Regions from separate parts of the Desulfurispirillum indicum S5 genome, predicted to be linked through region 3. Evidence: riboswitches for the same ligand, from Rfam matches in the RefSeq annotation. Region 3 holds a riboswitch; each other region holds the start of a gene.
The links. Region 3 has a riboswitch for cobalamin ahead of SELIN_RS06350 (hypothetical protein). Riboswitches for the same ligand answer to the same signal wherever they lie in the genome.
Positions count from the first base shown of each region.

Region 1: it holds a riboswitch for cobalamin, as region 3 does, so the genes downstream of both, SELIN_RS11830 (ribonucleoside triphosphate reductase) here and SELIN_RS06350 (hypothetical protein) in region 3, are expected to answer to the same signal.
Region 2: it holds a riboswitch for cobalamin, as region 3 does, so the genes downstream of both, SELIN_RS08295 (TonB-dependent receptor domain-containing protein) here and SELIN_RS06350 (hypothetical protein) in region 3, are expected to answer to the same signal.

Region 1 is NC_014836.1:2,521,857-2,526,681, reverse strand. Features, by position in the region: gene SELIN_RS11845 (FecR family protein) at 1-691, opposite strand, end outside; gene SELIN_RS11840 (RNA polymerase sigma factor) at 688-1,203, opposite strand; gene SELIN_RS11835 (bacterioferritin) at 1,465-1,962, opposite strand; cobalamin riboswitch at 2,061-2,253, shown strand; gene SELIN_RS11830 (ribonucleoside triphosphate reductase) at 2,434-4,500, shown strand; gene nrdD (anaerobic ribonucleoside-triphosphate reductase) at 4,497-4,670, shown strand; gene SELIN_RS14225 (anaerobic ribonucleoside-triphosphate reductase activating protein) at 4,667-4,825, shown strand, end outside.
Region 2 is NC_014836.1:1,751,631-1,756,455, forward strand. Features, by position in the region: gene mltG (endolytic transglycosylase MltG) at 1-566, opposite strand, end outside; gene SELIN_RS08290 (hypothetical protein) at 574-1,215, opposite strand; cobalamin riboswitch at 1,556-1,736, shown strand; gene SELIN_RS08295 (TonB-dependent receptor domain-containing protein) at 1,842-3,692, shown strand; gene SELIN_RS08300 (cobalamin-binding protein) at 3,692-4,573, shown strand; gene SELIN_RS08305 (FecCD family ABC transporter permease) at 4,578-4,825, shown strand, end outside.
Region 3 is NC_014836.1:1,343,606-1,348,430, reverse strand. Features, by position in the region: gene SELIN_RS06370 (PAS domain S-box protein) at 1-206, opposite strand, end outside; gene SELIN_RS06365 (energy-coupling factor ABC transporter ATP-binding protein) at 598-1,350, opposite strand; gene cbiQ (cobalt ECF transporter T component CbiQ) at 1,343-2,092, opposite strand; gene cbiM (cobalt transporter CbiM) at 2,101-2,754, opposite strand; gene SELIN_RS06350 (hypothetical protein) at 2,741-3,193, opposite strand; cobalamin riboswitch at 3,371-3,548, opposite strand; gene SELIN_RS06345 (hypothetical protein) at 3,610-4,359, opposite strand; gene htpX (protease HtpX) at 4,595-4,825, shown strand, end outside.

The sequences.
Region 1 (4,825 bases), 1.2 Mb from region 3:
GTACCTGGCCGGGGTTCAGGGTTACCTGGTGCCCCAGGGTGTCAACTTCCACCTGGCCGCTGGCCACGGCGACCCTGGCGCCAGCGGGCTCAAGGCGCAGGTTGAAGCTGGTGCCCAGCACGCGGACTTCGCCTGCGGCGGCTTTTACCCGGAAAGGAGTTGTGTCGGGGGCAACGTCAAAGAACCCTTCGCCATGGCGCAGGGTTACCTGGCGCTGGTGGTTTTCCATCTGGACGCTGATGGCCGAAGCGGCCCCCAGGGAGATGCGGGAGCCGTCTGCCAGGGTAATCTGGCGCAGCTCACCGGCACGGGTGCAGTAGTCTGCGCCCAGGCAGTGCAGACCGGGAGAGTGGTGCAGGCTGATACTTGTGATGCCTGCGACCACCAGAAGGACGGCGGCGGCGGTGGCCAGGGTGGACCAGGCGCGTTGCCGGAGTGCCCGGTGGCGAAAGGTGGTGCTGGCCCGGCGCGGGGCCAGGTCCTCCATGCCGTGCCAGATGCGCTGTATTTTCCGCCAGGATTGGGCGTGGATGGGGTTCTGGTCCATCCACGCGGACCAGGCGCGGCGGTCGGTTTCGCTGGCCTGGTCGTCCTGCAGGCGTACAAGCCAGGCGATGGCCTGCTCGTCTGGACTCTGTTTCTGGGGTGATGAAAGGTCCGGGGTGAAGGAGGTCTCCGGGTGCTGGCTCATGATTTCTCCTGTTGCGTGGCGTACTCATCCAGGCGTCTGGTGCAGTGGGTGAGGGCGCGGGCCATATGTTCCATGATAGTGCTGCGCGTGATGCCAAGCTGTTGTCCGATTTCGCTGTAACTCAACCCTTCCAGGCGCTTGAGCCGGAAGACCTCCCTGGCCCTGGGGGGCAGTTCCGCGATGGCATCCATGAGGATTGCCAGCTCTTCACGGGACAAAGCGGTGTCTTCGGCTGAGGGAGCCCGGCCCATGGCACTTTCCAGTTCTTCGGGGCTGATATCCTCCACGGGCATGTGGCTCGCGGATCGATAGTAGTCGATCAGTACATTGTGGGCAACTTTCAGCAGGTACGCTTTGGGATTGAGCAGGGAGATGGAGCTGCGCAGCAGGCGCAGGAAGGTTTCCTGGGTCAGGTCTGCCGCTGTTCCGGAAGAGGATACGCGGCTGGAGAAATAGCGCAGGATATCCTTGTGGTGGTTGCGGTAGATGTCGTGGGGATTCTGATCTGACATGGATGCCCTCTTCCAGTCGCTCTTCCGGGTGCGTCGCGTTCACGCTGCTTCACCTTCTGGTGAGTGTGGAGGCACGGGCGATCATGTTAGTTTACGCAAACTTTCTAGCGCTTTTTTCGATCCTCTGTCAAGGGTATTCGGGCATTTCAGCAGGAAAGTGCTGTGGGTGAGGCTGTCGCAGGGGTGAAGGGGTGCCGTGGCCAGCAAAAGAAACAGGGAGCGCCGGCTGACGCTCCCTGGATATACATGTTCTGAGGGGTTTTACTCTGCGGGCTGTCCGGCGCTGCGGCTCTTGCTGCGCTCAATGGACTGCAGGGCCAGGTAGTTTTCGCCAAAACGCTTGAGGTTGTCGATTTCGTTGTCATACTGGTCGTAGTGACGCTCTTCATCCATGACCAGATCCTCGAAGAGTTTCTTGGAGACCGAGTCGGCGTTGGTGCCGCACTCGTTGGCCCAGCGGTTATAGTCCATGGCGCTCTGCTCTTCCATTTTGGCAGCCATTTCCAGCATTTTATTCACGTCCTGTTCTGGAATAACGTTGGAGCCGGCTTTCATTTCCACGTCGCCACCCAGGAAGAGGATGCGCTCGGCCAGACGCTCCACGTGGATCATCTCTTCGATGGCGGTGCGCTTGAAGAGCCCGGCCAGCAGGTCGTAGCCCTGGTCGTCACAGTGAAAGTGGAAATACATATACTGGTGGAGCGCGGCGATTTCTTCAGATACGGCCTTGTTCAGCAGAGCTATACTTTTTTCATGCATGGAATGCCTCCTGATATTCGAGATGGATAAAAAAATACGAGTCCGATGGGCAGATACTACTCCAGAAACCCGTGGCAATCAAGGGAAGCCGGGGGTGGGAAATCTTCCGTTGACATGGTCGCAGAGGCAGGGCACTATATCGATCCGGGATTCAGGGAAGTGCGGTGAAAATCCGTCGCTGCCCCCGCAACTGTAAGCCGGACAAGGCTCCATGCGCCACTGTGACAACACGGGAAGGCGGAGCTGAGGATGATGGCGAGCCAGGATACCTGCCCCGAGAACACACAGCGGAGGGATGTTCCTATGGAAGTTCTGTCTTCACGTTCCCGTCTTTTGTAGCCAGCGCTCTGCGGCCCACGTACCCATTTCTTTCATCACATGCGTACCCCTGCCACTGCCTGCCCGGATATTTGCCGGGATGATGTGCCGTCTTCGCGGACGGACAGTGGCGGAAGCCACGGAGCCTGAACTATGATCACTACTGTCATGAAGCGCGATGGTCGTTTTGTCCCCTTCGACCAGGAGCGCATCGCCACTGCCATCTTCAAGGCCGCCCGTTCGGTGGGCGGCAGCGACCGTAACATTGCCTCGGCCCTCTCCCTGCAGGTGCTGCGCGCCCTGGTGGACCAGTACGGCCAGTACGGTTCCTGCACCGTAGAGCAGGTGCAGGACTGCGTGGAAAAGGTTCTCATCGAGGGTGGCCACGCCAAAACCGCCAAAGCCTATATCATCTACCGCCACCAGCGCGCCGACATGCGGGCCATGACCGAAAGCTTCGAAGGTCTGGAGAGCATCGTGGAATCCTACCTGGGCGGCAGCGACTGGCGGGTCAACGAAAACAGCAACACCACCTATGCGCTGCAGGGGCTCAACAACTACATCTCTTCCACCATCACCGCCCGCTACTGGCTCAATAAGATCTATCCGCGCCAGGTGCAGGAAGCCCACTCCCGTGGCGACTTTCACATTCACGATCTGGGGCTGCTGGCGGTGTACTGCTGCGGCTGGGATCTGAAGGATCTGCTGGTGCGCGGCTTTCGCGGCGTGGCCGACAAGGTGGAGAGCAAGCCGGCCAAACACCTGCGCTCGGCCCTGGGTCAGGTGGTCAACTTCTTCTACACCCTGCAGGGGGAAGCCGCGGGGGCCCAGGCCTTTGCCAATTTCGATACCTGCCTGGCACCCTTTATCGCCTATGACCAGCTGACCTACCCCGAAGTGAAGCAGGCCATGCAGGAGTTCGTCTTCAACCTGAATATCCCCACCCGCGTGGGATTTCAGACGCCCTTCACCAACCTGACCATGGACCTGTACGTCCCCTCCACCCACCGCGACGAGCCGGTCATCATAGGCGGAAAGCCCCAGGAACGCACCTACGGGGAATTTCAGGAAGAGATGTTCATGCTCAACCAGGCCTTCATGGAAGTGATGATGGAAGGCGACGCCAAAGGGCGCGTCTTCACCTTCCCCATTCCCACCTACAACGTCAGCCGCGACTTCGACTGGCAGCACCCCATGGTGGGCAGGCTGATGGAGACTACCGCCAAGTACGGCATCCCCTACTTTGCCAACTTCGTCAACAGCGACATGAGCCCCGACGACGCGCGCAGCATGTGCTGTCGCCTGCGTCTGGACAATCGGGAACTGCACAAGCGCGGTGGCGGACTCTTTGGCGCCAATCCCCTGACCGGCTCCATTGGCGTGGTAACCATCAACCTGCCCCGCATCGCCCACAGCGTGGACAGCGAAACGGCCTTCTTTGAGCGGCTGGCCGAGCTGATGGAGCTGGCCCGCGACAGCCTCAAAATCAAACGCAAGGCCCTGGAGCGCCTGACGGAAAACGGCCTCTACCCCTATTCCCGCTTTTACCTGCAGGATATTCATCAGCGCTTTGGCGAGTACTGGCGAAACCACTTCAACACCATCGGCATCATCGGCATGAACGAAGCGCTGCTGAACTTTATCGGCGTGGATATCACCCATCCCGAAGGGCTGGAATTTTCCCGTCGCGTCATGGAATTCATGCGGGAGCGCCTGGGACAGTTCCAGCTGGAGGAAGACGTGCTCTACAACCTGGAGGCCACCCCCGCCGAAGGCACCTCGTTCCGCCTGGCCCGCAAGGACCGCCAGACCCTTCCCGGCATCATCACCTCCGGTACTGAAGAGCGCCCCTACTACACCAACTCCACCCAGATACCGGTGGAGAAAACCCGCGACCTCTTTGCCGCCCTGGACCATCAGGATCAGCTGCAGCCCCTCTACACCGGGGGGACCGTCTTCCACATCTTCCTGGGCGAAGCCGTGGAGGACGGCACCACCGTGGGCAAACTGCTGGACACCATCACCCGGCGCTACCACCTGCCCTACATCACCATCACACCGACATTTTCCATCTGCCCTGTTCACGGCTACCTCAAGGGCGAGCACACCCACTGCCCCCACTGCGCCCAGGAACAGCGGCAGGAAATTCAGACCCGGATTACCGAACTCAAAGGCCAGGACGGCCTGCACGAAATCAATCTGACAGGAGCACACTCATGAGCCAGCGCGAAGCACAGATTCAGCAACTGGAAGAACAGCTTGCCAGCGTCAAAGGAACCCCCTGCGACATCTACAGCCGTGTCGTGGGCTACCACAGCCCCACCAACCACTGGAACGAAGGCAAAAAAGAGGAATTCGGCAAGCGGGAGACCTTTGCGGTCAACCCATGAGCCACACGCCCACCCTGGTGGCCGATTTCACCCCCGTCAGTCTGCTGGACTTTCCCGGTGAAATCGCCACCACCGTCTTCACCCACGGCTGCAACCTGCGCTGCCGCTACTGCCACAATCCCGCACTCGTCCTGGGACAGCCCGGAAGGAGCCGC
Region 2 (4,825 bases), 410 kb from region 3:
CCGGGGCGCTGGTAGCGCTCAAGGAGCTGGAGCGTCGTGTGGCTCATGCGCTGCACCAGTTGTGTCTCCGCGCTGTGCCGTGAGTAGGCGTAGGTTTCGGGGAAAAGCAGGCCTTCCGGAGTGGAAAAAAGTGCTGAAGCTTCCACGGCATCCATGACAAGCTGGTGGAAGAGAGTGGCGTCGAGCATGGGGTTCTGGTCAACGCTCATGAGGATATCGCGATAGGTCGTTCCCTCGGTGACCGTGAAGGAACGCTGATAGGGGATACCCTGCATGAGTATCGCCGACACGCCTGCCAGTGATATTTCAGCGGGAAACAGGTATTCTCCGCTTTTCAGGGTGTTGCGTTGCAGGCGGTTGTACAGCACAAAGGGGAGCTTTGACGGCAGCACTCCATCCTCTTCGAGGATGGAAGCGATCCGGTTGAGGGACGCGCCACGGGGTATTTCTGTGATAACGGGCTCTGCCAGCGGCAATGGCCTGTGAATGATGGAGGTATAGGCATAATAGCTTAGTGGGGCCCCCAGAAGCAGCAGGGCCAGCACTGTCAGTACAAGGGCTTTCATGTGGGTTTCACCTGATCAGGGGTTCTCTGTGGCTGCCGCAGAAGACGGCGGTCACAGGGGGAACTGGTGGAGTAACCGGCAGGGCGATGATATCTCCGGGGTAAAAAGTATACGCACTTCCCATCTGTCCTGCCAGAGGAAAAAGCATCCCGGAGTCGAAGGGAAGCACTTGTCTGCCTGCTGTCGTCTCCACTTCCAGGGCTTTGGGAGCCAAACACAGAAGGAAGCTCGAAAGCTGTAGCGTCTGCGCAGCATAACAGGGCGAGGCTGCGCACTGGTGGTCTGCCAGCCATGTGAACCCCAGGATACGCATCTGGCTGCTTGAGCCATAGCCGCATCGATTGCCGCAAACCAGGGCAATATGGAGAACTGGTTCACCCATGGAGGGCGCGAGGATATCCGTCCGGAAGTGGGCCGCGGATTTATGGTGGGTGACCTGTCCGTCGCTCTGAAGAAAGTAGATGTTTTCGCTGTAACAGAAGGGAATGCCTTCCAGTGAGGAAATGTCAGAGGTTTCGGGAGTTCTTATCCATTCATGGAAGAGGCTTCCCGCAATGGCCTGGACTCCGGTATGCTCCACCAGTCCGTAGCGCTCAACTTTGCTGCCCTGGCTTCGGAAGTGGAGGAATACCTGGTTGGTATGGTTCATGGGTGCAATTTTCATCGCGCCAAGATACGGGAAATATCGGGGAAAATGCAAGTAATGAGGTAAGCTTTCCCGTCAAGAGGACAGTTTAAAACGAGAACACTACTATAAAAGGACACCCACTTTTGGTGCCGCCTTCCGTGGTTAATCTCCCTTGCCTTACCTTGGCGGGCTTTGCGACCCCCGTGAGCGCAGCGAACGGGGGTGAGACCCTGCCTTTCCATTCGCGGTTCCTTTCGTGCCCTCCGTGCTTTCCATGGTTCACTTCTCCGGTTTCCCTGCCACCCGCACTCAAGCGCCATGTGTGATGAGCACTTGACATCCCCCCGCTGCACTCTTTAAGCTGTTCGAGCTTTTTTCCGGTGTCCACAGGTGTGGATGAAAAGGGAAGAGGGGTGTAAATCCCCCGCGGACCCGCCACTGTAAGCGACGACAAGGGATCACATGCCACTGGCCACGGGCCGGGAAGGCGATCCGGAGGACGAATCGTGAGCCAGGAGACCTGCCGGAAAGGGTCACTACACTATCCTTCCCGGGTATGGAAGGTGGGTGCTGCAGGTCTATTGCTGAACACAGCCATAACGCCTCCTGCGTCCTCCCCACAACCGGGATACACAGGAGGCATTTTCATGCGTATTGGTTCCTTGTTGTATCCCGCTGCCATCAGTGCATCACTGATGTCCTTTGCAGCGGTATCCGTCCTTGCCGAAGAGGCAACCCCCGTCAGACTGGAGACCACCGTCGTCACCGCCACCCGCACGGCCCAGACCGTGGATGAAACCCTGGCTTCGGTCACGGTTATCACCCGCGAGGAGATTGAGCGTGGCCAGTACCAGAGCCTGCCCGATTTGCTGGCGACCATTCCGGGGGTGCAGGTGAATCAGGATGGTGGTCTGGGGACAAACACCAGTATCTATCTGCGGGGTACGAGCACCAACCAGACCCTGGTGCTGGTTGACGGTATCCGCATTCGTTCGGCTACTACGGGAGCCGCTTCCCTCCAGTATATTCCCCTCAGTCAGATTGACCGCGTCGAGGTGGTACGCGGTCCCCGCTCCACCCTCTATGGGGCCGATGCCGTGGGTGGGGTTATTCAGGTGTTCACCCGCAGCGGCGAGGCCGGTACGCGGGGCGAGGTCACGGTGGGCGGTGGCAGCCACGGCACTGCTGAAGGGCGGGCCTTTTTTGCCACGGCCAGCGGCAACAGCCACTACAGCCTGGGTATCGGGCACCTGCGCAGTGACGGCATTGATGCCCAGAAGAACGATGTCCCCGACGCTTTTGGCTGGGGCAATACCCCCGATGAACCGGACAAGGATGGCTACCGGGAGGATTCCCTGAGTGTGCGCTTCGGCCATGAGTTTTCACCGGGCAATTCCCTGCAATTCACCGGGTTGCATGCCGAGGGTGAGAGCGAGTATGACGGCACAAGTCAGAACTCTGCCGACTTTATTCAGCAGGCCCTGGGCCTCACCCTGCACCTGCTGCCCACTGATACGCTCAGTGTGACGGTTCAGGCCAGCCAGAGCCAGGATCGTTCGGAGAACTTTCTGGATGGCACTTTCTCCAGCCTCTTTGACACCAAACAACAGCAGTTCAGCGTGCAGGGCGACCTCTTCCTGCGCGACAGCGACGTGCTTACCATCGGCAGCGACTACACGAAGGACAAGGTGCGCAGCGACACGGACTACGACGAGCGCAGCCGCGATAACAGCGCCCTTTTCACCCAGTACCAGCTGGAGCACATGAACCACAGCATCCTGGTGGGTGTGCGCTACGACGATAACGAACAGTTCGGCGGCCACACCACCTACAACGCTGGCTATGGCCTGCGCCTTCCCCATGACCTCAAGCTGGGCCTGAACTACGGTACGGCCTTCCGCGCCCCCACCTTTAACGAGCTGTACTACCCCGATCCCTGGGGCTGGGGTGGTGGCAATCCCGACCTGAAACCTGAGGAATCGACCAGTTACGAGATTTCGCTGCAGCAGTCCCTGCCGAATGCCTACTGGCGCACCAGCCTTTTCCGCACGGAAATTGACAATATGATCAGCGGCTGGCCAGCGGAGAACATCAGTCGCGCCCGTATCGACGGCATGGAGCTGGATGGGGGCTACCGGCTGACCAGCCAGTGGAACATCAGCGCCGCCATTACCCTGCAGGACCCCAAAGACCGGGATTCGGGCAATCTTCTGGCCCGCCGCGCGGAGCAGATGGCGACGGTGAACCTGGATGGCGACTTCGGCAAAACCCGCGTGAGCGTTACGGCCCAGGGCTTCAGCGAGCGCTACGACGATGGGGCCAACACGCTGCGCCTGCCCGGCTATGGGCTGCTGCACCTGCGGGGCGAGTATGACATTGCCCCCAACTGGCTCTTGCAGGCTCGCATAGAAAACGTTCTGGACAAGGAGTACGAGGAAGTGGCGACCTATAACACCCCCGGCCGCAGCGCCTATCTGTACGCCAGTTACCGCTTCTGATGAACGCCATTACTGTCACCATACGGGCCCTGCTGGTCCTGCTGTGCCTCACCACCCTCCACTGGTCTGCCCTTGCGGGCCAGTGGATTGATGATATGGGGCGCAGCGTGCGGCTGGACAGCCCACCCCAGCGCATTGTCTCCCTGGTGCCCAGCGTGACGGAAATCCTCTTCGCCATCGGGGCCGATGGGCAATTGGTCGGCGTAACCGACTTCTGCGACTATCCCGCCGAGGCGCGCCGCAAACCCCAGATGGGGGCCTACTCGGACCCCAGCCTGGAGGCCATTGTGGCCGCTCGCCCCAGCCTGGTCTTCGCTTCGGCGGAGATGCACCGGCCCGGTTTTGTGGAGCGCCTGCAGCGCATGGGCATTGCGGTCTATGTGGTCAATCCCGGCACCATGGCGGAAGTGGTTGCTTCCCTGCGGGGTGTGGGCCGTGTGGCGGGCAGGGCTGCCCAGGCGGAAGAGCTGGCAACGTCCATGGAGCAGCGCATCCGCGCGGTACAGGAGCGGGCTGCTGGCAAGGTGCCGCCCCGTGTGCTCTTCAGCGTTATGGTCAATCCCCTGGTGGTGGCCGGACCCGGCACCATGACCGACGACCTGCTGCGGGTGGCGGGTGGCATCAATGTGGTGCCCGACGGCCCTTCCCGCTATCCCACCTGGGGCATCGAGGGGCTGCTGGCCATCGATCCCGAGGTGATTGTCGCCACGCCCCACACCGCCTATTCCACTTCCCACGAATACTTCCTGGCCTGGCCCCAGCTGCAGGCCGTACAGCAGAACCGCATTGTCAGCATTCACTCCGACTGGGTGCATCGCCCCGGCCCCCGCCTGGTTCAGGGTCTGGAAGCCCTGCACCAGGCCCTGCACGGGAAGGAGTAGGCATATGCTGCGCGCCACCCTGTCCCTCGTGATTCTGTCCCTGGCTCTGCTGCTGAGCCTGGGTATATCCCTGACCACCGGCCCCTACGACATCGGGCCGGGGCAGGTGTGGAACGCCCTGTTCAGCGCGAGTGCAGAGGATATTCATCGCACCATCGTGCAGGAAATCCGCCTGCCCCGCAGCCTTTTAGCCCTCCTGGTGGGGGCCGCCCTCTCTGTGGCGGGGGCAGCGTTCCAGGCGGTTCTGCGCAA
Region 3 (4,825 bases):
TGAATATGCAAAGCTCCAAGAACTGCCGCCAGCAGCAGCAGTACCGTAAGAGTCGGAAGCGCGAAGGGATGATACTGGCGCAGGTGTTCACAGGAAAAAACAGCCGGTGGTGGGGTGGCACTGGCAGCGGCAGGGAGAAAAACCCAAAGAAGAAATGCGGCGAAGGTGACTACGCATATACGACTCACGAAAAAACGAAGTACCATAACAACCCACTATTGAGAACTCTCGACAGTTTGTAACAGATTATGCCGCTCACCACAACTTCTAACAGATTGACGAAATACCTCACATCAGCAGGCAATCGAAAATACACCGCTGCCGGACGTGGACAAATCGCGGAAAGAGGTGGAGTCTCCTGCATAGCAGTGACGAGCAATGCCAGGCAACGCAGCTGATGGGTGCTTTACCGTTGCGGAACACTATGAACGCAGAGCTTGCCGCCACGGCAGAGGCAAATACAAACCAAAAGCCAGGAAGGGCGGGAGTCTGCGGACCCAAAGTCGTGGAAGCCACTCACGCGTACAGTGAGGACAAAGTCAAGGGACGGCATCTTTCATCCTGATTCGGTTGCGAAAGCTGCGCTGTGGTGTTCTCTCAGTGGTGGTGCAGGAGCTGGTGAGGTACCAGTGAGTGGGGCTTTTCCTGTCCATGGGCGCACATCAACCCTTCATCGGCCATAATCGCTCGGGGTTCGCCATCGGCCACGATAGCACCATCATCTATCAGGATCACCCTGGTACAGACCTCCAGAATCAGCTCCAGGTCGTGGGAAGCCAACAGCATGGCGTGGCGAGAGCGTTGCAGCAGACCGATAAGCTGGCGGCGAGAGCGTATATCGAGACTGGCACTGGGCTCATCATAGAGCACCAGACGGGGCTCCATGGCCAGAGCACCGGCGATGGCAACCATGCGCTTCTGGCCCACGGAAAGATGGTGCACCGCCTTCTGGGCAAACGCGGATGTTCCCGTCCGCTCCAGAGCGTCAGCTACCCGCTTTTCCACAGTGACATTATCCAGCCCCATGTTGCGAGGACCAAATGCCACATCTTCACGAACTGTCGGGCAGAAGAGCTGATCGTCGGACTGCTGAAAGACCAAAGCCATGTCAGGATGAAACTGCCCGATTCGCAATGGCTTTCCCATAAAGTCAATACAGCCCTGCTCTGCCGCGAGGATACCGCTGATCAGCAGAAACAACGTACTCTTCCCTGCTCCGTTGGGCCCGATCACACCGACTTTTTCTCCAGGCAGAACTTCCAGATTCAGAGCTCTGATGACATGGGGCGTATCGGGATAGGAGAAGCACAGCCCTTCAATACGCAGTACCGGAGTATGAGATTCAGCCATGGGAATATCCTGCCTGTAATTGAAGAAATATAATAAACGCGCAGACCACAAGCACCAGCCCCAGCAACACCAGGTGGCGCCAGGGAGGAAACGGGTGACCTGTCGGTCTGCCCAGGTGGTAGCCACGCAGGATCATCGCCTGGTAGACCCGCTGGGAACGCTCATGGCTGCGCAGAAACAGACTGCCCCACAGCCAGGCCATGGTGCGCAGTGACAGAAGTGACCATGGTTTTATCGAGTAACCGCGCAGGGTCATGGCGGTGGTCATGCGTCCATGGTCATCGGCAATGACATGGAAATACCTCAGCACAAGCCCGGCCATATCGGCCATCACCGGCGGCAGCCCCAGGGACTTCAAGGTATTTATTGTTACCTCCAGGGTCATGGTTCCTATCATCGCGAACACCACCATCATGATGGCATAAAAGCGGGCCGCAATCAAAAGAGCGGCGTGCGTCCCCTCACGGGAGACACTGACCATCCCGAGATCCAACAGCACCGTCTGGCCACCAGCAAAGGGGAGGAAAATCACCATGGCCACAATAATGAACGATGGCAGACGCAGACGGTTGAAGAGGGCCATTGGCCCAAGGCCCGCCAGCACTGAACACGCAAACCCAACCCCCAGAATCAGTGGCAGCAAATGCAGCGCTTTGACAAAGGAAAAGCTGAAGGCCAGCACCAGGGCAGCCAGCAAACGACAACGCGGATCCCAACGGTGGAGAAAACAAAAACACCCCATGGATCGTGCTATGCCTCCATGTTTTCGTCGAGCAGCGCAGGGCTGGTTCGCTGAAAATAGTGCACCAGCCAGGCACAGAAGGCACCCTCCAGGAGGACTAAAGGAATATGCACCAGCACCAGGACGAGCAGAGCCGCCCGTTCAGCGGCAGCGTCTATATGTACTGGCATCCACAGGAGTACGGTTGATGCAAAAATGATGACTGCCAGCACCGACCCCAGGGAGCCCACAAAAAAAGCCAGTCCGAGATACAGGAGGTTGCCGCCACGCATGGCCACAGGACGCATCATCCGATAAACCCCACTGGCCACCAGTGCAGGAATACCAATGATCAGGGAATTTATGCCTATGGTGGTCAGCCCGCCATGACCCAGCATGATTGCCTGCAGAAAAATGGCGATGACCACCGCTGGCAGCGCGTAATAGCCCAGCATAACACCCAGTATGCCACTGAGCATAAGGTGCGCGCTGGTGGGAGGGATGGGAATATGCACAGTGGAGAGGACGAAGAAAGCTGCCGTAAACAGTGCCGCGCGGGGAATCCCTTCCCGGGGGTCTGCCATGCGGTTGATTCTTGCTACTGCCACTGCCGTCAGGCCAATAGTGAGCGCAAAAGCTCCAACAGTTACCGGCAGTGGCAATATGCCGTCAGGAATATGCATGACTCTTCTTTCCTTTGCGGAAATAGAGCGCCGTTCCCACAGCACCCCAGACGACCAGGCCGAACATGAGAAGGGTGCGCAGTCTTCCTGTTTCTGTACGGGAAGTAATGGTAATATCCTCATCGCCCAGATCAACATGGATCATGGCCCCATGGCCCGCCTGTCGCAGCTGAATGCTCCAGGTACCTGAAATCTGCTGATCCGGGGTAACGCGCACATGCCCCTGCTCATCGGCCACAGTGGTCAGCCAGGGCGTGCGGGGATTCTGAGGCGAAAAGACCACCACCTGGGCGCCAGCCATGGGCGTGCCATCCTCATAGATAGCTTCCACGAAGATCACCCTCTGGATTTCCGTACGGGTAACCACACCATGCGCATGGGCAATACCCGAGCTCAACAGAAAAGCACAGAGAACCAGCAGGGCAAACCGCATTGACACGGTAGTGCCCGAAACGATTACCATCGGTGATATTCCGGAATATCTGGGGGAACAACAAGAGCTCGCACTGGACATAAAAAAGCCTCCTGGGATCTGCCCCGGATACGGAAGAACCCAGAAGGCGTCGTGGCTGTTAACCCCAACGTCTCTGCGCACCCGCCTTCCATACCCGGGAAGGGTCGTGTGTACTTTCCGGCAGGTCTCCTGGCTTGCGAATCATCCTCCAGATCGCCTTCCCGGCACGGGCCAGTGGCTTGTGATCCATCGTCATCGCTTACAGTGGCGGGTCCGCGGGGGATTTGCACCCCTCTTCCCTTTTCACCCGGATACGGGCACCGAAAATGAGAACTAAACGTGTTTACGGTACCTGTACCCATTTGTCAAGATACCTGCCATTGCACCTCTTCAGCAGTGACTCAGTGCCATTGGACACTGCAGTGTCCTTCGCCGGCATGACCCACATGCATACCCTGAAGCTTCAGTCTGTCAGCGCCAGCGGCGAAAACAGCAAAGCCGATACCTTCGAGATTCACATCATCGTCAGCATCCTTGTCGGCTCTGCCGAATATATGATCAAAGTGAAACGTCATTTCCAGATCACCGTCTTCGTCCTTACTGACAAATCCCTTGCGCTCATCACCCACAAATTCGCCACAGCGATAGGTGGCAACGTCATCGGAAGTTATCTGAAAGCTGACACTGCGACCATCCTTCCGGGCGGTGCCAATCAGCACCATAGACGCTCCCTTGAGCATGCCCGACTCCGCCTTGACAACCTGCCAGGAAAGGGCATTGTAGTGACCAGGCGTGACGTTCTCAACGACACCTACCAGCACTGGTGGCTCTTCCACGCTGCCGCGGGCCAGGTCAACCACATGAATCCCTTCCAGGGAAGCCTTGGCGCTGTAGGTGATGGCATCGGCCACCTCGGGGTCAAAGGGCGGGGTAGTCTGGTAGGCCGTGATATTCTGGAGCACCACAAAGGCGTGGTCAAAATTCAGCTGCCAGCCATCCTTGGTGAGTTTCGGACTCATAAACCCCTCGGCTATCAGTTCTTCGCCATTGGCAAAGAATTTCAGCGTTCCGGCAGAAGCCATGCTGAAGCATGACAGCAGCGCCAGGGTGCTGGCCAGGAAAAGCCCGGTAGATCGCATTGTTTTCTTCATGGAAAATCTCCCTGCAACGTGCATATACACGGTATTTCCTGCCACAACTACGCTTTATCGCTCGAAAAAGTCAAGAAAAATATTACGAAATTTATTTTCGTGTTACCAGATAAAGACGAATTTCCTTGTCAACAAGGGGAATTTTGATAATATTTGTGCGCTTTCAAGGATTTTTTTTTAACATTCATCGCACATGGCGTCTTGAGCGTCAGTGAAACTCTTCAAGGAGGGTTGCATGCGTATACTGCTCTTTCTGGCTACCAACCTGGCGGTCATTGTCGTCGCCAGCATTACCCTGAGCCTGCTGGGCGTTGGTTCCATCCTGGATGCTTCGGGCACCGGGCTCAACCTGACCAGCCTGCTCATTTTCTGTTTTGTCTTCGGCATGTCCGGTTCTTTTGTCTCCCTGCTGCTTTCGAAATGGATAGCAAAAAAAGGGACTGGCACCGTTATCATCGAGCGCCCG